3 regions of the Paraburkholderia sp. GAS448 genome follow, and region 2 is predicted to be linked to each of the others. Evidence: riboswitches for the same ligand, from Rfam matches in the RefSeq annotation. Region 2 holds a riboswitch; each other region holds the start of a gene.
The links. A riboswitch is a leader RNA that binds a small molecule or an ion and turns the genes downstream of it on or off. The one in region 2 is predicted to bind cobalamin.
Positions count from the first base shown of each region.

Region 1: linked by a shared signal. The riboswitch ahead of P3T23_RS23675 (TonB-dependent receptor plug domain-containing protein) and the one ahead of cobW (cobalamin biosynthesis protein CobW) in region 2 are both predicted to bind cobalamin.
Region 3: linked by a shared signal. The riboswitch ahead of P3T23_RS01340 (CbtB domain-containing protein) and the one ahead of cobW (cobalamin biosynthesis protein CobW) in region 2 are both predicted to bind cobalamin.

Region 1 covers NZ_JBNDKT010000013.1:154,292-161,562, forward strand. The annotation lists gene lgt (prolipoprotein diacylglyceryl transferase) at 1-496, shown strand, start outside; gene P3T23_RS23650 (SIMPL domain-containing protein) at 597-1,328, opposite strand; gene P3T23_RS23655 (EVE domain-containing protein) at 1,546-2,004, opposite strand; RNA gene ssrS (6S RNA) at 2,124-2,305, opposite strand; gene P3T23_RS23665 (cell division protein ZapA) at 2,416-2,730, opposite strand; gene P3T23_RS23670 (ATPase) at 2,727-3,089, opposite strand; cobalamin riboswitch at 3,309-3,559, shown strand; gene P3T23_RS23675 (TonB-dependent receptor plug domain-containing protein) at 3,648-5,588, shown strand; gene P3T23_RS23680 (FecCD family ABC transporter permease) at 5,633-6,679, shown strand; gene P3T23_RS23685 (ABC transporter ATP-binding protein) at 6,676-7,271, shown strand, end outside.
Region 2 covers NZ_JBNDKT010000006.1:318,079-325,349, forward strand. The annotation lists gene P3T23_RS14925 (cobyrinate a,c-diamide synthase) at 1-431, opposite strand, end outside; gene cobO (cob(I)yrinic acid a,c-diamide adenosyltransferase) at 435-1,037, opposite strand; partial or broken gene P3T23_RS14935 (cobalamin biosynthesis protein) at 1,146-1,445, opposite strand; gene cobA (uroporphyrinogen-III C-methyltransferase) at 1,442-2,176, opposite strand; cobalamin riboswitch at 2,376-2,602, opposite strand; cobalamin riboswitch at 2,696-2,967, shown strand; gene cobW (cobalamin biosynthesis protein CobW) at 3,185-4,258, shown strand; gene cobN (cobaltochelatase subunit CobN) at 4,265-7,271, shown strand, end outside.
Region 3 covers NZ_JBNDKT010000001.1:297,328-304,598, reverse strand. The annotation lists gene P3T23_RS01370 (hypothetical protein) at 1-342, opposite strand, end outside; gene P3T23_RS01365 (PAAR domain-containing protein) at 343-867, opposite strand; gene P3T23_RS01360 (PAAR domain-containing protein) at 921-1,472, opposite strand; gene P3T23_RS01355 (hypothetical protein) at 1,486-2,043, opposite strand; partial or broken gene P3T23_RS01350 (porin) at 2,542-2,688, shown strand; gene P3T23_RS01345 (histidine phosphatase family protein) at 2,740-3,321, opposite strand; cobalamin riboswitch at 3,370-3,500, shown strand; gene P3T23_RS01340 (CbtB domain-containing protein) at 3,547-3,756, shown strand; gene P3T23_RS01335 (CbtA family protein) at 3,769-4,515, shown strand; gene P3T23_RS01330 (diguanylate cyclase) at 5,015-6,847, shown strand; gene surE (5'/3'-nucleotidase SurE) at 7,039-7,271, shown strand, end outside.

The sequences.
Region 1 (7,271 bases), on a different contig from region 2:
GCTCGCCGCGGGGCGGCTCGGCAATTTCATCAATGGCGAGTTGTGGGGGCGCGTGACCGATCCGTCTGCGCCATGGGCGATGCTGTTTCCGGGCGCCGCCAATGAGGACGCCGGCTGGCTCGCCACGCATCCGGAACTGACGACGCGCTGGCATCTGGCCGATGTGTTCGCGCAATATCACATGCTGCCGCGCCATCCGTCGCAGTTGTATGAGATCGCGCTCGAAGGTGTCGTGCTGTTCCTCGTGCTGTGGTTTTTTACGCGCAAGCCACGTCCGGTGGGTGCAGCGTCCGCCGTGTTCCTGATCGGCTATGGGCTGGCCCGCTTCACCGTGGAGTTCGCACGCGAGCCGGACGATTTTCTCGGGCTGCTGGCGCTGGGGCTTTCGATGGGACAATGGCTTTCGCTGCCGATGGTCCTCGTGGGCATCGCGTTGCTGGTGTGGTCGTATCGGCGCGGCAAGCGTCAACAATCATCGGCGGTCGGCGCGAACTGACGCGTCTTCACAGAGGAAGAAAAGCAAAACGCCACGGCATGCCGTGGCGTTTTGCTCTTCTGCGGGCAATGAACGAAACGCTCCAATGGAGCGCACCGTATTACTTCATCTGGACCGAACCCGATACGTTCACCGTCACCGTGGACGTGCCGCCTTCGAGCGGCATCGGCGCGGCGGCTTTGGCATCGGCGCCCATTGCATGGGCGCTCATCATCATCATCGGACGCGGCATGAAGCTGTTATGCCCGACGTTGACTTCGCGAATGGTGTAGCCGCTGTAGCCGAACGCCTGTGCCGATGAAGCGGCCTGCTGACGGAACGACGCGATCGCCTGACCGGTGAGCTTCTGTTCGGCGGCGCGCTGCGCTTCCGGCGACAGCGAGAACAACACATTGCCGACCTGCATGATCGACGACATCTGTCCGGCGAGCTTCGATGCCGCAGCGAAGTCGTGCGACTCGAGTTGTACTTCTGTGCGGCCACGCCACGCCGAGATGCGCCCGTCGCGATCGGTTGACGGAAAGATCGAGAATGCCCCGGTGCGCGCGGTGACGCCAGCCACGCCGCGCGCCTTTTGCAGCGCCGCGTCAGCGCGCTCGTTGAGCGTGCTGGTGAGTGAACCGGGGTCGCTCGCTTGCTGTTCATAGAACAGCGTGATGTTGACGACATCCTGCGGCACTTCGGTGCTTGCCTGCGCCGACAGCGACAACACGCCCGACGGCGGATTTTGCACGACAGTCTGCGCGTGGGCGGTTGCTGGCGCCAGCGACAACGCGAGCGGCGCCGCGGACGCGACAGCGAGAGCGAAGGCGAGTGCGTGTTTTCTGGTCATCGTTTGATTCCTTTCTTGGGCAGGTTGTACGCGATGCCCTATATCGGGCGGCAGGCACTTGAAGTCCAACCGGGCGCCCGTCGAGGCTGTCGCGATGCAAGCACCGTGCATCGGAGTGGCACGGTGCTTGCGACTCAGTTAGGCGGCTGTAAGATCAGGTTGGTTCCTCTGCGCGACGGTCCGGTCAGGCGATGCCGCGCGATGTCGCGCATAGCAGCTAGGCGAGTTGCTTCGTAATGAAGCGCCATTCGGCTTCAGTGACCGGCGTGATGGACAGCCGGTTGCCTTTGGCGAGCACACGCATGTCCGCAAGTGCAGGATATTCGCGCAGCTTTGCGAGCGGAATCAACGGGATCTTCTTCTTGAAGACCACGTCGACCAGTATCCAGCGCGGTGTCTCGCGGCTCGATTTCGGATCGTAGTACGGACTTTTCGAATCGAACTGGGTAGGGTCGGGGTAGGCCGTCGACGATACCTCGGCAATCCCGGCGATGCCCGGCTCCGGACAACTCGAGTGATAGAAGAGAACACCGTCGCCCACCTGCATCATGTCGCGCATGAAGTTGCGCGCCTGATAGTTGCGCACGCCCGTCCAGGGGAGGGTGTGCCGAGGGGCGTTGGCGAGGTGGTCGATGCTTGCTTCGTCCGGTTCGGACTTCATTAGCCAGTAGCGCATGAGTCGATTTGAACGTTGAGAAGAACACAGGATAAGCGCAATGCGTGACGCGGCGCTAGCGATGCGGAAGGAACACTACAAACGGAAACGGCATCGGACGATTGTCCGATGCCGTTGAATAGGTCCCCGCCATAGCCGCTAGGCCGGCATCCTGAACCGGGAGTTCAGAATTGGTCGCAGTTAGCAGCACTTCGGGTACATCAGACGGAGTGACGCGCACACCCGTGCTGCAAATTTCCGCAACCGTGCACATGGCATTGGTTCAAGGAATATATGACCTTGGCGAACCAGGCAGGGAAGCTGACAAAACTGACTGGATCCAGACGCTCGAGGTTACCTCGGGTGACCTCGCGAACTGCTCTGAATCCGAAGCGGGCCCGATGTTCCAGATGGCCTGCCTCTGAATAACTTTTACTGCACACCGTACTGCTGGATCACTGCGCCCAGCTGTTCGTTCATTGAGTGCATTGTACGCCGGATTTCTTCGGCGGGAAATGATTCTCCATGACGTACGCTAGCCTGCAGCTTAAGCAGTTCCGATGCCAGCGACAGCGCAGCCATGACGGCAATGCGATCCTGGCCGCGAACGTTGCTGGTCGAACGGATCTTCGACATCTCTGCATCGACGCGCGCAACGGCTTCGAGCAGCGCGGCTTCGGTTTCCGGCGAACAGGCGAGACGATAGGGCTGGCCGAGGATCGAGACTTCGATCTGCTTTGCGGTCATGCGTTTTCTCCGTGGCGGGTGACGTCGCCGCCGGCTTCAGTTTCGACTTCCTGCTGCGACGACGCGAGCAGATCAAGTTGATTGTCCGGCTCGGCGTGAGCTTTCGCTCGCGGGAGTTTTTCGAGGATCGCGTTCAGGCGCACCTGGGCGTCGTCGATCTTCGATGAAAGCGTATCGCGCTCCGCCTGCAGCGCGTTGCGCTCTTCGCGCATCTGCTCGAGCTCGGCACGCGCGGCTTCGCATTCTGCGCGAGCGTCGGCGAGCTGCTGTTCAAGCGCGCGACGCGCTTCGTGATGACGCTGGCTGATTTCGATCAGCCGGCCAATATTCTGTGAGAGTGTTTCGAGTTCGGTGAGCATGTGCTGCGTCCTCTAAAGACACGGCATTTTAGCGCGGAATGTGACAGCTTCCGACAATTGTCTCGTTTCGAGACGTAACAGCTCTGCTTTATACCTGTTTTATGCGTGTTTCGAGCGAGTTTCGTGCCTGTGGCATGCAGAAATTTTGCTCGCATTGCACGCGACGTGCGCACGCGAATTGCAGGAATCGACCTTTCTTGACGCCCCAGGAGGCCGCTCCTACACTTGCGGCACTTTGGTGCCCGCGCGCGTTTTCACATCGTGCGCAGTTAAACGGGAAACAGGAAGCCGCGTCCGCCAGGACGAGCCAACCTGTGCTGCCCCCGCAACGGTAAGCGACCGCATGATGTCATGCAGGTCGACCTGGGCGCGCCTCCAGCGAGGCGCGCGATGCCACTGCGCTATTCGTGCGTGGGAAGGCGGGTCGATGTGTCGCCAGCCCGGATACCGGCCAGAGTGAGGGGCGTCGTCTGCGTGGCTTCACGCCGGCGGACCGCCCTGTTACGCATCGGCTTGCGGGGAAGCAGGCCAGGCACGCTATCCACAGGAATCAACCGGATGTACACGCCCATCGCCGGCACGGCAGTACTCGCCGTGGCCGGCTTGCCGCTCGGCGCGCAGGCCTTGCCCGCAACGACGGATGAAGCGCCTGCGCTTGCGCAGGATACGGCGCCGTCGGCTGCGCCCGGCGACACTGCAACCGCCAGCACAACGGCCGCTCCCGCCACGAAGCCCGCCAGCACCACGCTCACGCCGATCGTCGTGACTGCGGAGCGCGGCCCGCAGCCGCTCGCCGACGCGATCCCTCAGACCGCGCGGTTCGACCAGCAGGACATCGCCGACACCACGGCGCGCGATCTGCCGGGTTTGCTGCAACTCGCGCCCGGCGCGCAGATCGTGCGCAATGGCGGCCCGGGTTCGTCCGCGAGTCTGTTCCTGCGGGGCGCTTCGGCACAGCAGTCGCTCGTGTTGATAGATGGTGTGCGTGTCGATTCGGTCAGCCTCGGTAGTGCACAGATCGAGCAGATCCCGCTCGATCAGGTCGATCACGTCGAAGTGGTGAACGGCAATGTGTCGGCGCTATATGGTTCCGGCGCGATTGGCGGCGTGGTGCAGGTGTTCACGAAGGACGGCGGTGATCATCCGCCGCGCTTCAATTTCTCCGTCGGCTATGGCAGCTATCACACGCAAAGCCAGCAGGCCGGTGTGAACGGTGCGCTCGACAGGGACGGCGCGACGACCTTCAGCCTGTCGCTCGCGCGGACAAAAACCGACGGCTTTTCGTCGATCGATCCCGCGCTCGCGCCGGTCAATCCGAACGCCAATGGCTATCTGAACGAAAGCATCTCGGCATCGCTGCGCCACACATTCAACGACAGGTGGGACGCGGGCATCCGCTATTTCCAGTCGAACGGCAACGACAGCTTCGACGATCCGTTCGGCGCGCCCACCGATCTCAACAATCTATACAGCAGGATTCAGCAGGCTTCGGTATTCGCGAACGGTCGCGTGACCGACTGGTGGACGACGCACTTCGTCGTCGCGACGGGCAACGATCGCAGCACCACGGCGTTGAACGGCCTTTATACCGACCACTTCAACACCGACAACCATCAGTACACGTGGCAGAACGATTTCACGTTCGCGCCGCAGCAGAAGGTCCAGGCAGGCTACGAGCATCTCGACCAGAGCCTCGATTCGGATGAGTACGGCGCGCCCGACCGTCACGTGGACTCCGGGTTTATCGGCTATACGGGGCGCTTCGGCGGCAGCCAGTTCCAGGCAAACGTGCGGCGCGACCAGTACTCCGATTTCGGCGGCGCGAACAGTTACTATCTCGGCTATGGCTACGATCTGAACGAGCACTGGAAGGTGACCGCAAGCTGGTCGGATGCATTCCGCGCGCCGACCTTCAACGATCTGTACTTTCCGGAGAGCGGCAATCCGTCCATCCAGCCGGAACACAGTCATTCGATTGAAGCGGCGTTGCAGTACGCATCGGATGCCCTGGGCGTGTTGCGACTGACCGCGTTCCAGACGCGCCATACGAACCTGATCGAATATCAACAGGTCACGCCGGGCGTGTATGTCGCGCAGAACGTCGGGCGGGCGAAGGTGCAGGGGCTCGAAGGATCGTGGAGCGGCCATCTGGGCAAGACTGACGTGCGTGCTTCGCTGACGGTGCAGAATCCCGTCGACGAAGACACGAACACCGATCTGAACCGGCGCGCGCGCCGCTTCGCATCGCTCTCGGCGAACCGCGACGTTGCAGGATGGCGCGTGGGCGGCGAGTGGATCGTAAGTGGCGAGCGCGACGATACCGGCAATACCCTCGGCGGCTATGGTGTAGTGAACCTCTCCGCGCGCTACAACATCACGAAGGCGTGGTACGTGGCCGCGCAGATCCAGAATCTCTTCGACAAGGACTATGAACTGGCCTACACATACAACACGCCACGACGCGGCGCCTGGCTCACGCTCGGCTGGCAGCAGCAGTGATGCGCATGGTGTACTGAGCCATCGTGTCTTCTGAAACCACGCCCATGAGTCGCCTCGCACTACGCACCGTTGCCGGCATGACCGCGAAGCGCGCGGCCGCGATCTGGCTCGTGCTCGGCGTGCTGGCGTTCCTCGTGTTTGTCGCATCGCTCATGCTTGGCAGCGTGCCCGTCTCGCCGGTGCGCGTGCTGGCTGCGCTGCTGCCGTGGCATGGCAGCAGCGAGTTGGCATCGACGGATCTCGCGGGTGAAATCGTCCGCAGCCTGCGCCTGCCGCGCGCGCTTGCCGGATTCGCGTGCGGCGCATTGCTCGCCGTTGCCGGTGCCCTGTTGCAGGTGCTGCTGCGCAATCCGCTCGCCGAACCGTACGTGCTAGGCGTGTCTGGCGGCGCGGCCAGCTTCGCGCTGATCGCGATGATCGCGGGTTGCGCATGGTGGATCGTCGACGCCAGCGCATTGGCCGGTGCATTGCTGTCGATCCTGCTTGTGCTGGGCCTGGCACGCCGCGAGTTGTGGCGAGGCGAGCCGCAGGACACGTCGCCGCGTTTGCTGCTGACGGGCGCCGTGATTGCAGCAGGCTGGGGCGCGGTCATCACGTTGCTGCTGAGCGTCGCACCGGAGAGCCGTCTGCGCGGCATGCTGTTCTGGCTCACCGGCGACCTGAACGGCGGCGGCGCGCCCTGGGTCGCGCTTGCCGCGTTGCTGGTCGGGCTCGTCGCGATCGTGCCCGTTACCCCGCAACTGAACGTGCTGCTGCGCGGCGATGCGGCCGCGCACGCGCTTGGTGTCTCCGTCATGCGGCTGCGTTTGCGGGTGTACCTCGTGGCCTCGCTGGCAGCGGCCGCTGCCGTCACGACGGGCGGCACCATCGGCTTCGTCGGCCTTGTGGTGCCGCACATGCTGCGGCTTTGCTTCGGCAATGACCAGCGCATGCTGCTGCCCGCAGCCGCGCTTGCCGGAGGCGTCGCCGTGATGGGCGCCGATCTGGTTGCGCGCACCGTGATCGCACCGGCGCAATTGCCGGTTGGCGTGATTACGGCGTTGACGGGCGTGCCCGTCTTCCTGTGGATGCTGTTGCGCAGGCGGCGATGATGAAGCGTCCTTCCCGCAACGCGCCTGCGCTTAGTGCGCAACATGTGACGTTGCGTGCAGGCGCACGCACGTTGCTCGACGATTTCACGCACACGTTTTATGCCGGCGAAGCCTGGTGCATCGCCGGACCGAACGGTGCCGGCAAGACGACGCTGATCTCGGCGCTTGCCGGATTGCTTGCGCCCGCAACAGGCCATGTCGAAGTCGACGGCCTGCGCGTCGCGGACTGGTCGCCAGTCGATCTTGCACGCCGCCGGGCGCTGATGCCGCAGGGCGAACACGACGCGTTCAGCGCGAGCGTGCTGGACATCGTGATGCTCAACCGCTTTCCGCATCTCTCGGGCTGGGGGTGGGAAGGCGCCGAAGATCGCGCGGCGGCGCACGCGGCGCTCGATACGCTGGGCCTTGCCCCGCTGGCGACGCGTGACGTGTTGTCGCTTTCGGGCGGCGAGCGTCAGCGGGTCGCGCTGGCAGCGGTCCTGTGTCAGGATGCGCCGCTGTTGCTGCTGGATGAACCGCTATCGCATCTTGACCTGCATCACCAGATCGACTGCCTCGAAGCGTTGACGAAGTGGGTGCGGCACACACCGCG
Region 2 (7,271 bases):
ACGCCATGAAACGGCACGTGCGGCCGGTAGTTCGCGAGCCCAAAAGCAACCGCACCGAAGGTCTGCGCCATCGCTTTCGCTGAAATCACGGCGACGACCGGTACGCCAAACGTCGTCGCCAGATCGGCGCTGCTCGGCGTGCCGTCATAGAGGCCCATGACGCCTTCGATCAGGATCAGATCGGCCTCGGCGGCCGCTTCGGCGAGCAGCGTGCGACAGGCCGCTTCGCCGACCATCCACAGATCGAGCGACAGCACAGGTGCACCGCTTGCGCGCGCGAGAATCATCGGGTCCAGAAAATCCGGACCGGTCTTGAAGACCCGCACGCGACGCCCCATCCGCTGGTGATAGCGGGCGAGTCCGGCCGTAATCGTGGTCTTGCCCTGACCCGACGCGGGCGCGCTGACGAACAGGGCGGGACACGCGGGCATCGCTCAGAACTCCACGCCGCGCTGCGCTTTCACGCCCTGCTCGCGATACGGGTGCTTGACGATGCGCATTTCCGTGACGAGGTCGGCGGCTTCGATCAGCGCGTCCGGCGCGTGACGTCCGGTCACGACGACGTGCAGCATGTCAGGGCGCGCGGTCAGCACGGCGAGCACTTCATCGAGCGGGAGGTATTCGTACTTTAATACCGTGTTCAGTTCATCGAGAATCACCATTTGATAGTCGCCGCTTTCGATCATCCGGCGCGCTTCGTCCCAGCCCTTGCGAGCGGTGGCGATGTCGGCTTCACGATTCTGCGTATTCCAGGTGTAGCCGTCGCCCATCGTGACGAAATCGCAATGCGCCTGGGCGCCCAGGAAATCGCGCTCAGACGTATGTAGCGCGCCCTTGATGAACTGCACGACGCCGAGCTTCATGCCGTGTCCGAGCACGCGCACGGCCATGCCGAAGGCGGCCGTGGTCTTGCCCTTGCCAGTGCCGGTGTTGACGATCAGCAGACCTTTCTCGACGGTTGCTGCGGCCTGCTTCTTTTCGTGGCCTTCGCGGCGGCGCTGCGTCATGCGTTGATGGGATTCGAGATCTGTTTTCATGGCGTCTCCTGTTGCCGGGATCCTGTGTGATGATGATGTGGTGATGGAGGCAATCGCGACGGTTACGCCGTCGACCACCGTTTTGCCGACGATCAATATCGAGTCGGGAGAAGCGAGAAGCGCGCAGGGCTCACAGACGCCGTCGACGCCTGCGAGCCCGCGAACTGTGTGAGAGGGCGTCGGCACCGCGCCAAACCCGGCGATCTGCTCGCGCGTAAACCTTCGCAACGGAAGGGCATGACGCGCACAGAATTCGATTAACCCAGGCTCCTCTGCTTTCGATTCGATCGTCGCAACCTCGCGAATGTTGTCGAACGGTATGCCCGCGAGCGCTACCCTCACCGCCGCCTCGATCTGTCGCGCCGAAGTCAGCCGCCTGCAACCGATGCCTACGGTGAGCGTCTTCATCGATCGTGGCTCGCCGATGGGATGCCGTGCGCCGACACACCGCCGATCACGACAATCGCGGGCGAACCGAGTCCGGCGCTGGCCACGTGGCCCGCGAGCGTATCGAGTTGGGCGAGCACATGGCGCTGCTCGGGGCGCGTCGCCGATTCGATCGCGGCGCATGGCGTTTGCGGATCCATCCCGGCCTGTAACAGCGCCGTGACGATCTCGTTCAGGCGACGCATGCCCATATAGACGACGAGCGTCATGCGTGTGGCGACCAGCGCGTTCCAGTCCGGCTCGCTGCTGCCCGCGCCATGACCTGTGACGAACACGACGCCCTGCGCGTGATCCCGGTGCGTCACAGGGATGCCGATCGCTGCCGGCGCCGCGATGCCCGCCGTAATGCCGTTGATGATTTCGACCTGAATGCCTTCGGCCCGCAGCGCCTGTTGCTCTTCGCCGCCACGGCCGAAGACGAACGGGTCACCGCCTTTCAGTCGTGCGACGCTGCGCCCGGCGCGCAGATGGGCAAGCATCGTGGCGACAATGTCGGCCTGCGAGGCCGATGGCTGGCCGCCGCGCTTGCCCACGTACACGACCTCGGCGTCGGTCCGCGCGAACTGCAGGACATCGGGATTCACGAGATCGTCGACGAGTACGACGTCGGCCTCGCCGAGCGCGCGCGTTGCCTTCAGTGTCATCAACTCGACGTCGCCGGGGCCGGCGCCGATCAGCCAGGCGCGGCTCATCGCGGGCAGCACGGCGCTCGCCGCGCCATGTTGGTGGGAGACGGGAGCGGGAGGGCCGTCACAAGGACGAGCCCGGAAAATGAATGGGTCATGCGATGCCACACGTCATGCGCAACGACGGCGCGTCTCGCGCGCGCGGCCGGTCGCGCTCAGGCACCAGGTTCCGTCCCCCGCGGATCCGGCGTTCGGCGAAAAGCGACGGTCGCCCCTTGCGTTGGCCGGTATCCGGGCTGACGACCTCATGCCATTCGCCTTCCCGGCTGCCAGACGCAGACAGTGGCGTTGAATGACATGCGCGGACCGAAGTCCGCAGGCCGCTTACCGTTGCGGGGACAGCACAGGCCGGGCGCGTTGCCGCGCTTCCTGTTTCCCGTTTAACTGCACATGCGAACGCACGTGCGGGCACCAAACGCGCGCATACGATAGCACGGCTTTGCCCAGCGCAGGCTGCAGGGGTCTTCAGTTGCCCTCAGTTCCCTTCAGGCAGGGCGTTTTCTTGACGTCGGGGTTGACGGAGCCTACACTCCCACGCACTCTGGTGCTCGCGTGCACGCTCTGTGCACGCAGTTAAACGGGAAACAGGGAGCCTGTCCTGCACGGATCGGGCCAACCTGTGCTGCCCCCGCAACGGTAAGCGAAGGCATCGTGAAAACGATGCAAAGCTGGCTTCAATGCGTGCACGTCATGACCTGACAGGCAGGCATCTGTCCACTGCGCGTGATGTCGAATGCGCGGGAAGGCGAAGCGGCGTTTTCGCGAGCCCGGATACCGGCCAGAAAATACGGGTTGGCGCCGCGGGGATGCGGCGCATGGTCCAGATAGTCCACGAATTCACTGAGCTTCCGGTTGTTTCCGTAAGGCCGTATTTCGTCCCCGCGTGTTGCCCGACGATCGTCTGACGTTGCGACTGTCGCATCGCGGCGTGAGCATGCCGCAGGGCGTTGCGGGCGGGCATCCGGTGAAGTTCGGGGCTTCATCCTTCAAACAGTCCACCACCCTGGAGTCAGGATGCAGACGCGCAAAATTCCCGTAACGATCGTCACGGGCTTCCTCGGCAGCGGCAAAACCACCTTGCTTCGGCACATTCTTCAACACGCGGGCGGACTCCGGATCGCGGTGATCGTCAACGAATTCGGCGAACTGGGGATCGACGGCGAGATCCTGAAGGGTTGCGGCATCGGTTGCGACGAGGAAGGCCGCGAGGTGGAAGGGCAACTGTACGAACTGGCGAACGGCTGCCTGTGCTGCACGGTGCAGGAGGAATTCTTCCCGGTCATGGAGCGACTGGTTGAGCGTCGAGGCCAGATCGACCACGTGCTGATTGAAACGTCCGGCCTTGCGTTGCCCAAGCCGCTCGTGCAGGCATTCAACTGGCCGCAGATCAAGAACAGCTTCACCGTCGACGCAGTGGTCACGGTAGTCGACGGGCCTGCCGCAGTGAGCGGCCAGTTCGCGGAGAATCCGCAGGCAGTCGATGCCCAGCGCAAGGCCGACCCGAATCTTGACCACGAATCGCCGCTGCATGAACTGTTCGAAGACCAGTTGTCCGCCGCCGATCTGGTGATTCTCAACAAGACCGATCTGCTTGACGATGCGCAACTCGCTGCGGCCGAAATGTTGATTCGCGAAGAAATTCCGCCTGAGGTCAAGGTGGTGCGTGCGCATAGGGGGCAGCTCGATCTGCACGCGTTGCTCGGGCTCGAGTCGGCTTCGGAGGACACGATTCATCTGCGTCACGACCATCACGGGTCCGCAGACGATCCCGATCACCACCACGACGATTTCGATTCCGTTGTCGTTCAGGCGCAGGTGTCGTCGCGTGAAGCGCTTATCGCAGCATTGCAGGGGCTGGTCGAGAACCACACGATCTACCGGGTGAAGGGTTTTGCGGCCTTGCCCGGAGCGGCGATGCGGCTCGTCGTTCAGGGCGTGGGGCGTCGCTTCGACAGTTACTTCGATCGTCGCTGGCAGGCCGGTGAGGCGGTAGCGAGCCGCTTTGTGCTGATCGGCGAAGACCTCGATCAGGCGACGCTGCAACAGGCGCTGACGGTCGCGCTGAGCGCCGAGCCGCAACAGGTATAACGCGGTATGCATCTGCTGCGCACCACGCCGGGGGGCTTCGTCGACGATACCGCCGGCGTCATACGGATCGACCAGCAGCCGGCGGACATCGTCGTGCTCAGTTCGGCCGATACCACGCTGTCCCTGCTGGCCAGCGTCGTTCCGCGGCTGGGCGCGGATTTTCCGAGCCTGCGGCTCGCGAACGTGACGTTCCTGCGGCAGCCGGCATCGGTGGATTTCTACGTCGAAGACGTGTTGCAGCATGCGAAGGTCGTGATCGTCGATCACCTGGGCGGCGAGGCGTACTGGCCTTATGGCATCGAGCAGGTGGTCGCGCTCGCCGGGCGCAGGCAGCAGCTGCTCGCGATGTTCTCCGGCGATCTGCAGGAAGATCCGAATCTGCTCGCGCGCAGCACGGCGGACGCCGCGCTATGCCATCAACTGTGGCGCTATCTGCGCGAAGGCGGCGCGCAAAACGCGGAAGCGTTCCTGCGCTTCATCGCCTTCCGCGCGTTCGGCTGGGGGCATGAGCCCGCACTGCCTCAGCCTTTGCCGGCGGCAGCGCTCTATCATCCCGCGCGCGACGTGCCCACGGTGGCAGACTGGCAGGCGCGCTGGCACCCCGGCGCGCCGGTTGTCGCGATCCTCTTTTACCGTGCGCATTTGCAGGCGGCGAACACGGCCGTGTTCGATGCGCTGATCGATGCGCTCGATGCACAGGGCCTGAATCCGCTGCCGCTTGCGATCACGTCGCTGAAAGACGCGGTCAGCCGCGACGTGCTGCAGCAGCTGTGCACACAGCACGACGTGGCGTTGGTGCTGAACACGACGGCGTTCGCCGCGTCGGCGATCGACGATCCCGAGCCGTTGGCGCTCGCCGGCGACGCGCCCGTCATGCAGGTGATCCTGAGCGGCGGCAACCGCGACGACTGGGTCAAGGACAATCAGGGCCTCAATTCCCGCGATATCGCGATGCACATCGCGTTGCCCGAAGTAGACGGCCGCATCATTACACGCGCCATCAGCTTCAAGGGGCTTGCCTATCGTTGTCCGCACACCGAAGTCGACGTCGTGCGCTATCAGCCGGACCTCGAGCGGGTGGCGTTTCTCGCCGAACTGAGCCGGCGCTGGTGCCGCCTGCGGGGCATCGCGAACGCGGACAAGAAACTCGCGCTGATCCTCGCGAACTATCCGGTAAGCGAAGGCCGTATCGGCAACGGTGTCGGGCTGGATACGCCGGCATCGGTGGTCGGCATACTCACGATGCTGCAGGAGCAGGGCTATCGCGTCGACGCTTTGCCTGCCGATGGCGATGCATTGATGCGCACGCTGACGCAGGGCGTGACGAACGATCCCGTTGTGCGTGATCTGCGTCCGGCATTGCAGAGTCTTTCGCTGGATGACTATCTGACGTATTTCCAGCAACTGCCCGCTGAAGCGCGCGACGCGCTCAATACACGCTGGGGCCCTCCAGAACAGGATCCGACGATCCGGCGTGGGCGCTTCATGATCGCGGGCTGGCGCTGCGGCCAAGTGTTCGTCGGCATCCAGCCGGCCCGTTCACGCGACGGCGGCGATTACGCGAGCTATCACGACGCCGATCTCGTGCCGCCGCACGCTTACCTCGCGTTCTATTTCTGGTTGCGGCACCGCTTCGGTATCGATGCCGTCGTCCATGTCGGCAAGCACGGCAATCTGGAATGGCTGCCGGGCAAGAGCGTCGCGCTCAGCAATACGTGCTGGCCCGATCTGATTCTCGGGCCGATGCCGCATCTCTATCCGTTTATCGTCAACGATCCGGGCGAAGGCAGCCAGGCCAAGCGGCGTGCTCAGGCCGTCATCATCGATCACCTGATGCCGCCGCTCACACGCGCGGAGAACTATGGGCCGTTGCAGGATCTCGAACGGCAGGTGGACGAATACTACGAGGCGTTGATGGTCGATCCGCGTCGTTCGAAGCTGCTGCGGCGAACGATTCTGGAGACGATCATCAAGCATCGCCTGCATGAGGAACTGAGTCTGAGCGTACCGGACGGGCAGGACGCTGAAGACATGCTGTTGACGCGTGCCGACGCGTACCTCTGCGAGTTGAAGGAAGCGCAGATCCGCGACGGGCTGCATACGTTCGGGCAATCGCCGCAGGGGGGGCAGCGCCGCGATACGTTGCTGGCGCTCGGGCGCTTTCCGGTGGGCGACGGGCAGGGCACGAAGGCCGGTCTGATCGATGCGCTCGCGCGCGACCTCGCGGTCGATCATCTTTTCGATCCCCTGTCTGCTGACTGGTCTGCAGCGTGGGACGGCCCGCGCCCCGACATCCTGCAGCGTGTCAGCGATGCGCCGTGGCGCCATAACGGCGACACGCGAGAACGTCTCGAACTGCTGGCGGCGGAACTGTTGCGGCGCGTGTGCGATGAAGATGCGCCCGAAGCTCCACATGAGGCCGGTACGCTGCCCCAGGCGGAACGGGTTCTGGAACGATTGCGCCACGACATACTGCCGCGTCTCGATGCATGCGGCCCGCAGGAAATGCTCCAGCTGAAGCGGGGACTCGAAGGACGTTTCGTGCCAGCAGGGCCGAGCGGGTCGCCTTCGCGCGGACGCCCGGACGTGCTGCCCACCGGCCGCAACTTCTATTCGGTCGACACGCGCGCGATTCCGACGCAGTCCGCATGGGCGCTCGGTCTCAAGTCCGCGCAGCAGCTTATCGAACGGCACGTCCAGGAGCATGGCGACTACCCGCGTGCGATCGGCCTCTCCGTGTGGGGCACGGCGACGATGCGTACCGGCGGCGACGATATCGCTCAGGCGCTGGCGCTGCTCGGTGTGCGACCGAAGTGGGCGCCGGGCAGCCATCGCGTCACCGACTTCGAGATCATGCCGATCGAGATTTTCGATCGCCCTCGCATCGACGTTACGCTAAGGGTGTCGGGCTTCTTCCGCGATGCGTTCGCGAACGTGATGCATCTGTTCGACGCCGCCGTGCAGGCGGTAGCCGAACTCGACGAACCCGAGGATCTGAATCCGATACGTGCAC
Region 3 (7,271 bases), on a different contig from region 2:
TTCTTCGCCCCGGTCGTTGATTATCCATTTACGCCCGTACATGGCGATAATGCGGGGATGCTCGGGGCACTTGCAAAGAACGTTATCGCCGCCTACCGCCTGCCGTCGCCCGCCATTCACACGGTCAATCATGCGGTGTCTGTCACTCACGCCTGCACCGTAGGTAATAACGCCAGTGCTATCGCATGCCGAACAATAGGCTTCGTCTCCGATAAACGCCATGCGACGATATTTGCCATCTTCGCCCTTGATCTTACTCGCCAGTTTGTGCGTGAATACGCGGCTACCTTTGCCGCTTGTCAGCGGATCGTCCTCAACTGCTGCATAGTAGATACCGGTCATCTACGCCTCCCTGTGTCCGAGATACACACGCAGGCGTTGCGCGCCTTCGGTTGCGTAACGCTTGGTGCGGCCCATGTGATCCGTTACACCGTGGACAAGTGAACCGGACGGCAGACGGACCGTGTAATACGTGTCGCGCAAGGCGCGGCCGTTGACATCGCGAAGTGTGAACCGCTCGTCGTGCGTGGTTTGCGTCGCGATACAAGGTGCATTGACGGCGGTACGTGTCGTCGCACTATCATCGACCCATGACCGGTTTTGCGTCGTCGCGATCATGCGCGGTGGATTCGGACATTTGCATTGCAGAATGTCGCCATCAAGCGCGACTTCATGTCCGCAGACGTAACTGCGGCGCGGGCCGCCAGCCTTGGCGATTTGTCCCATGCACTTGCAGGCTTCGCAATACGCTTGTCCGCCTATGTACGCCACGTGGTGGCCCAAAATCGTGCGCGTTACTTCTAGCACATGCGGGACTATGTGGCCCCCTGTCTCGGGCTGATCGCCTACGCAGAGATTGAAACGCATCATGTCTGCATACCTCGCATTTTCAGGCGAATTACATACGCGCTGTCGGTCATTTATGCCTCCCTGTGTCCGAGATAGACACGCAGGCGTTGCGCGCCATCGGTTGCGTAACGCCTGGTGCGGCCCATGTGATCCGTTACGCCGTGCACAAGTGAACCGGACGGCAAACGGACCGTGTAATACGTGTCGCACAAAACGTGGCCGTTCGCGTCCTGAAGGGTGAACTGTTGACCGTACCGATTGGGCGCGCTATCCGTGCTAGCGGCTCGCGTGGTAGATAGGTTCATACGGCGTTCATAGCCTTCTTCCCGGTCTTCGACCCACGATTCGCCCGCAAGCCCGGCGATGATGCGGGGCGGTGTCGGACACCTGCACAAGACGATATCGTCGTCTAACGCTGCCTCGCGCGTGGTGTGATACTTAATCCGATAGGGGCCGCCCGCCTTGGCAATCGTTCCCATGCTTTTGCACTTCTGGCAGTAGGCGCTTTCGCCAATGAGCGCGGCTTTGTGGCCGTGAAAGCAAAAACCGCTAGTCTGCGTGTAGTCGAGAATCTGGCCGCCGCTCGTCAACGTGTCGCCTACAACAGCGATTCGACGCCTCATGATGTCCCCCCAGTTACTGGCGCGTCAGCGCGACACCGTGTTCGTCAATGGGAACAAAAATGGTAAACGTGAGCGGCTCGCGGTGCGGGCTGTCTGTAATCACGTCGCCGTTATCCAGCAGACTGCCAACGACCGCATACCGGGTCCGCTCAATGCCAGGAATGCCGATACCCGTAATGATGCGTGCGCGGCTTCCGTCCTCATACTCGACATAATCGCCAATGCCCGCGGCGTTGCGGTACGTCCCTTCGACTTGCCATACGCTAGACACTTCGCGCACGACACCGCCCCGTGCCGTAGTTGCACCGCACACGGCGAAACGATCCAGGGGTTTGCGCGGTGGCGGCGTCCAGTTCGCATCGAACAGGCCCGGCACCGTTTCATCGTCGGCGATGAAAACGCCCATTTCCAGGTGTCCCCAAGGCGTTTCGATAATGCGGTCGCCATTGCTGAGATTGCTACCGACCAGCGCGGCGGGGCAGTCCCCCAACACGGCCGCATATCCTGCGCCGTCAATGATGACGGCTTCGCTGCCGTCGCTATAGGTAACGGTATCGCCGACCCGCGCCATTGGAAGCCCGCAAATCTTCGACCGTAGCCGGTACTCACGCGCCCGCCGCGCTCAGTAAGCGCGCCAACCGTTGCGAAGCGATGCAGTGTTCCTTTACGTTCCCGTTCCGACATTTCCAACTCCCCCTTAGAGATAAAAGCGCCCGCAAGCAACGCAGGCTAAGTCCACGAGCAGCCAGTCGCACGATGGGACAGCTTTCGTGTTCAACTTCACTTAACATCTGTACTACTTATTTTTAAATACATGTTTTGCATAAACGTATTGCTCCCCTCAGCCGTCCTGAAATAGTTAGCAGATCAGAGGAAAATTAAACGAACACCGCACTAGAGTATCGCGGCCGGGGTCGGCCCAGGTGTCAACTTTTGTCAAACTATTTTGGCGCGTCATCTTCCGATGTCAAATCGCTCCGCCCGACGCCGCAATGATGGAGTGAGCGGGCACAGTGACAATGTTGGCGGACCGGTGTTATGCCAAGCCGGTAGACCCGAAGACCTCCCTGTGGACTACCTGCTCTCGAAGCGCACCGACGCGTATCTGGAGACGGTGTATCAGCGCGCGTCGTCAGGGGCACCGCCGGTGATCACTACGAGCGATCCGTCATCGAGCCGCAGCCAGTTGCTGATCGCGGCCGGTATCCGCCACCGGGTTCTGATCCCGACCGCGCAAGCGCCGCGACAACCGCGACATCAACGATGTTCACTGCACCTGAGCGGCCCACCACGTCCACCCGCCGCGAATCGAACACCGCAATTCGACGACCGAAAGCGGCGCAATATCGATGCGTGCAAACGACTCGGGCGACGCGCCCAGCGCATGAACGATCGCCGCCCGGATCACGGCGGCATGCGTGACGGCGACGGCCATGGAGGAATGGTCCAGCTCGAGCGCATCGAGCCATGCGCCGACGCGCAGGCGCACCGCCCCGAACGATTCGCCATCGGGAGGCGCCGCATCGGCTTCGCGAGCCCATGCCGCCAGCGCATCGGCCTCTTCGCTGGCGACGTCTGCAAGACGCCTGCCACGCCATTGCCCCAGGTTCATGTCGGCCAGCGCTTCGACGGGGACGGCGGTGAATCCAAGCCCCTCAGCCGTGTCACGCGCGCACGCCGCGGGGCTGCAGAAGACCGCATCCGCCTCACCCGCCAGCGACATCACGCGCGCGCGGCATGCCGCGACCTGGGCGAGACCGCGTGCGTCCAGCGGATCGTCGGTGGGAAACCGTCCGCTGCGCAGCGCCGCCGTTGCAGCGTGACTGATCAACAGCAGCCGTGTCTGCATCCTGTGTCCTTCTGGTTGAAAGTGTCGCGCGCTTTGCTCATTCATCGCGCTGCGCAGCGAAGTTTAGCGCGTAGAATAACGCCACTGAAGCGAGGAAGCCGGTGTAAGCCCGGCGCGGTCGCGCCACTGTAATCGGTTCATCCACAAGCCGAAAGCCAGACCTGAGCTTCGTGTCATCCCTTCCTGTTCGACTATCGGGGCGCGTAACCTCTGGAGAGTTCCGTCATGACTGACACCGTTTTCAAGCCCACTGCTCAACCGACACCGATTCCCCTGCGCGAACTGCTGCCATGGGTGGTCTTCGGCGGCTTGCTGCTGTTGCTCGCACTGTATTTCGTCGGCGCCGAACAGGGCGCGACTTCGCTGGTTCCTGGCATGTACGTGCACGAGTTCGTTCACGACGCTCGCCACCTGCTCGGCTTCCCCTGCCACTAACGGGGGTTCCTGATGGTAGGCAGACTGTTATTGCGCGGGATGCTCGCAGGCATCGCCGCGGGCTTGCTCACGTTCGCATTCGCCCGGGTGGCCGGTGAACCGCACGTCAATCAGGCTATTTCGTTCGAAGAAAAAGCCGCCGCCGCACGCGGCGAAGCGGCGGAGCCGGAACTGGTCAGCCGTGAAACGCAGGCGGGTCTCGGCCTGCTGACTGGCGTGGTGGTCTATGGCGCGGCCCTCGGCGGCCTGTTCTCGCTCACCTTCGCGTATGCGTACGGGCGGGTCGGCAAGCTCGGTCCGCGCGCGTTGTCGGCGGCGCTTGCGGTTGCCGCGTTCATTGCGCTGGTGATTGTGCCGAATCTCAAGTACCCGGCCAATCCACCATCGATCGGCGACCCTGAAACGATCGGCCAGCGTACCGGGCTGTTCTTCCTGATGATCGCGATATCAATTGCCGCACTGGTGTTCTCGCTGAAGGTGCGAAGACGCGCAGTCGTGCGCTTCGGCCAGTGGAACGCGGCGATCGTGGGCGGCCTGGTATACGTCGCGATCATCGCGGCGGTGCAGATCGCGCTGCCGACGATCAACGAAGTACCGGATGCCTTTCCGGCCACGCTGCTGTGGCACTTCCGCGTTGCGGCCATCGGCATGCAGTTGATCATCTGGACGACGATCGGCCTGTTGTTCGGCTGGCTGGTCGAACGCAGCGAGCGCGCGCAGCACGGGGGGCGCGCAGCTGGCAAGTCGGCCTGGCTGTAGCGGGCTGACTGCTTTGGGCGCCCGGGCTGCGTCGCTGCACAAGTCGTGCAGTTAGCCGAGCGGGCGCCGGCTTCACCGGAACCCTCGGCAGCCGTATTCTTCACAACCTTTAGCAAGTCCAATCCCTTCCGCGTGTTTCTGACGCCGAACCCGACCGTGTCGCCGCGGTTGCGTTCGGCGTCTTGCCATTGTGCGGGACATTGTCTGAGCCCGCGCGGCTGGCGCCCGCAAGTCCAGGGTTAAATTGCTTTCAATGTGAAAGTCGCACGAAGGAAGTCTCAAGATCCGGCGCAACCTGCCGATAAGCAGATGCGTAGGGGCGGTTTACCGCTTCTCCCTGATGGGGTCTGGGGCGATGTCCGGAACGTCCTGACTCCAGCGAAGCTGGCGTATCGTCCGCGGATTTCCGCGGATAGCAAGAAAAAGAATCAGAGAGAGCGAATAAATGGGGCTGTCATCCGAAGGGCCAACTCCTGGGTTCAAGGCGTTTGCTGAGTCATTGCGTTCACGCCGATGGGCCGCGCCGCTCTGGACCCTGTCGCTTGCGTTCGTGGTGACGATGCTCACCTGCATGGCGAGCGGGGCACTCAAGAGCATGGCCGGCGAAATCGCGCCGATCTGGCTGACCAACGCGGTGCTGCTCGCGCAGATGATGGTGGCGCGGCCGGGGCGGGTGACCTGGGTCTTTGCCGGTGGGCTGGCGGGCAATCTCGCGGCCAATCTGCTCGGCCTGAGTCTCGCGGTCTCGTCCTCCTACACAGCTGCCGACATGCTCGAAGTGCTGGTGGCGTTCAGCTTCGCGCCACGTATCTCGTCGGTCGTCGAACTGATCCGTTCGAAGCAACTCGTCCGCTTTCTCGCTGGCGCCATCCTGCTTGCGCCCGTCCTGTCGGGGCTGGTCGCCGTAACCTTGCTGCGCGGACAACTCAGCGGAAATATGTTGCCGAACCTCGCCAACTGGTTCATTTCGGATGCGCTGAGTCTCGTCCTTTTCACGCCGGCGGCAGTGGTCTTCTGGACCGGCGAAGTAAAAGGCCTCTTGCACCCCGACCGCCGCTGGAAGACGGGGCTGCTGTTGCTACTGGTCTGCGTCGTGACCACGGGCGTATTTGGGCAAAACCGTGTTCATCTGCTTTACTGGGCGCTCCCGCCGATCGTTCTGCTGGCGTTTCAGGCCGATCTCGCCGGCGTGCTGCTGGGTTTGCTGCTATGCCTTGCGATCGCGGTCACCTTCACGATGCGCGGCTCGGGGCCGCTCTGGATGTTTCACTATCAGAGCATGGAAGGGCGCATCTTCGCGCTGCAGCTGTTCCTGCTCGCGGCGTTGGGCATCGCGCTGCCGATCAGCGTCACCCAGTCATTGCGCAACCGTCTCGTCGGGCTGCTGCGCGAGGGTGAGCGCCGCTACCGGATCCTGGCGGAGAACGCGACCGACATCGTGATGAGCATGTCGCTCGACGGCCGTCTCACCTATGTTTCGCCGCGCGCGAAGGCCGTCATGAAATGGGCGCCCGACGATCTCACAGGCGTGTATTACCCGGACCTTGTGTTGCCCGAGGATCGCGAGGCGCTGGCCGCCACCATCGGCCGGCTGGCACGCGACGCGACGGAGGCTTCCCAGGTAAGCCGCTTCCCGTGCCCGGATGGCCGGATTCTGTGGATGGAAACCTATCTTCGCCCGGTGATCGATCCGTTTTCCGGCGAGCCCGAAGCACTGACAGCGACGGCCCACGACATCACCGAGCGCAAGGTGGCAGAACAGCGCCTTGCGGAAGAGCGCAGCGAGCTGCAGGGACTCGCGTTCCGCGACGGCCTGACGGGGCTTTTCAACCGACGGCATTTCGATCGTGAGCTGGGGTTCCAATGGCAGCAGCAGGCGCGCACGGAAAGTGAGCGCTCGCTTGCTGTGATCATGGTCGATGTCGACGCATACAAGAGCTATAACGACCACTACGGACACCAGGGCGGCGACGATTGTCTGCGCACCATCGCTCAGGCAATCGCCAACCTGGCGAGACGGCCCGCTGACGTGATGGCCCGTTACGGCGGTGAAGAATTCGCACTGATCCTGAAGGAAACCGGCCAGCAGGACGCGTTGCTGGTAGCCGAACGCATCCGGCAGGGCATCGAGGCGCTGCAGCTTCCCCATGCGGCGAGCGGCGCAGGCATCGTCACGATCAGCGTGGGTGTGGCGGCGCGGCGCCCGTGCGAGGGTGGAACCGCAAGCGAGCTGGTGGCGGCTGCGGACCGGGCGCTGTATGCGGCAAAGAAAGGCGGCCGCAACCGCACCTGTGTGGCGGACATGTATGACGTGGGCGATGTGACAGCGTGAAGGGGCTTCAGGCCGACCCGGATGGAACGGGTCGGGTAGGCGTCGACAGCGGATATCCACGAGTCATCTGCAATTGCGTGCAACCGGTGCATTGGGCGTCGGCCGCACATCTCTCTATCCGGGGACGCCACGATCTCTGGAATAATGATCTGCTCGTGACATGATGTCCGGATCGAAAGGAGAGCCTCGCGATGTCCCTCGCTGAATCCAAAGTGCCCCGCGTGCTGTTGACGAACGACGACGGCATCGATGCCCCCGGTCTTGCCGTGCTCGAAGCCGTCGCGGCCGAGCTTGCAGACGAAGTCTGGGTGGTCGCGCCTGAGCACGATCAGAGCGGCACGTCGCATTCGATCAGTCTGCACTCGCCGCTACGCGTGACCCAGCAGGGCGAGCGGCGCTTCGGCGTCGTGGGTACGCCGGGCGA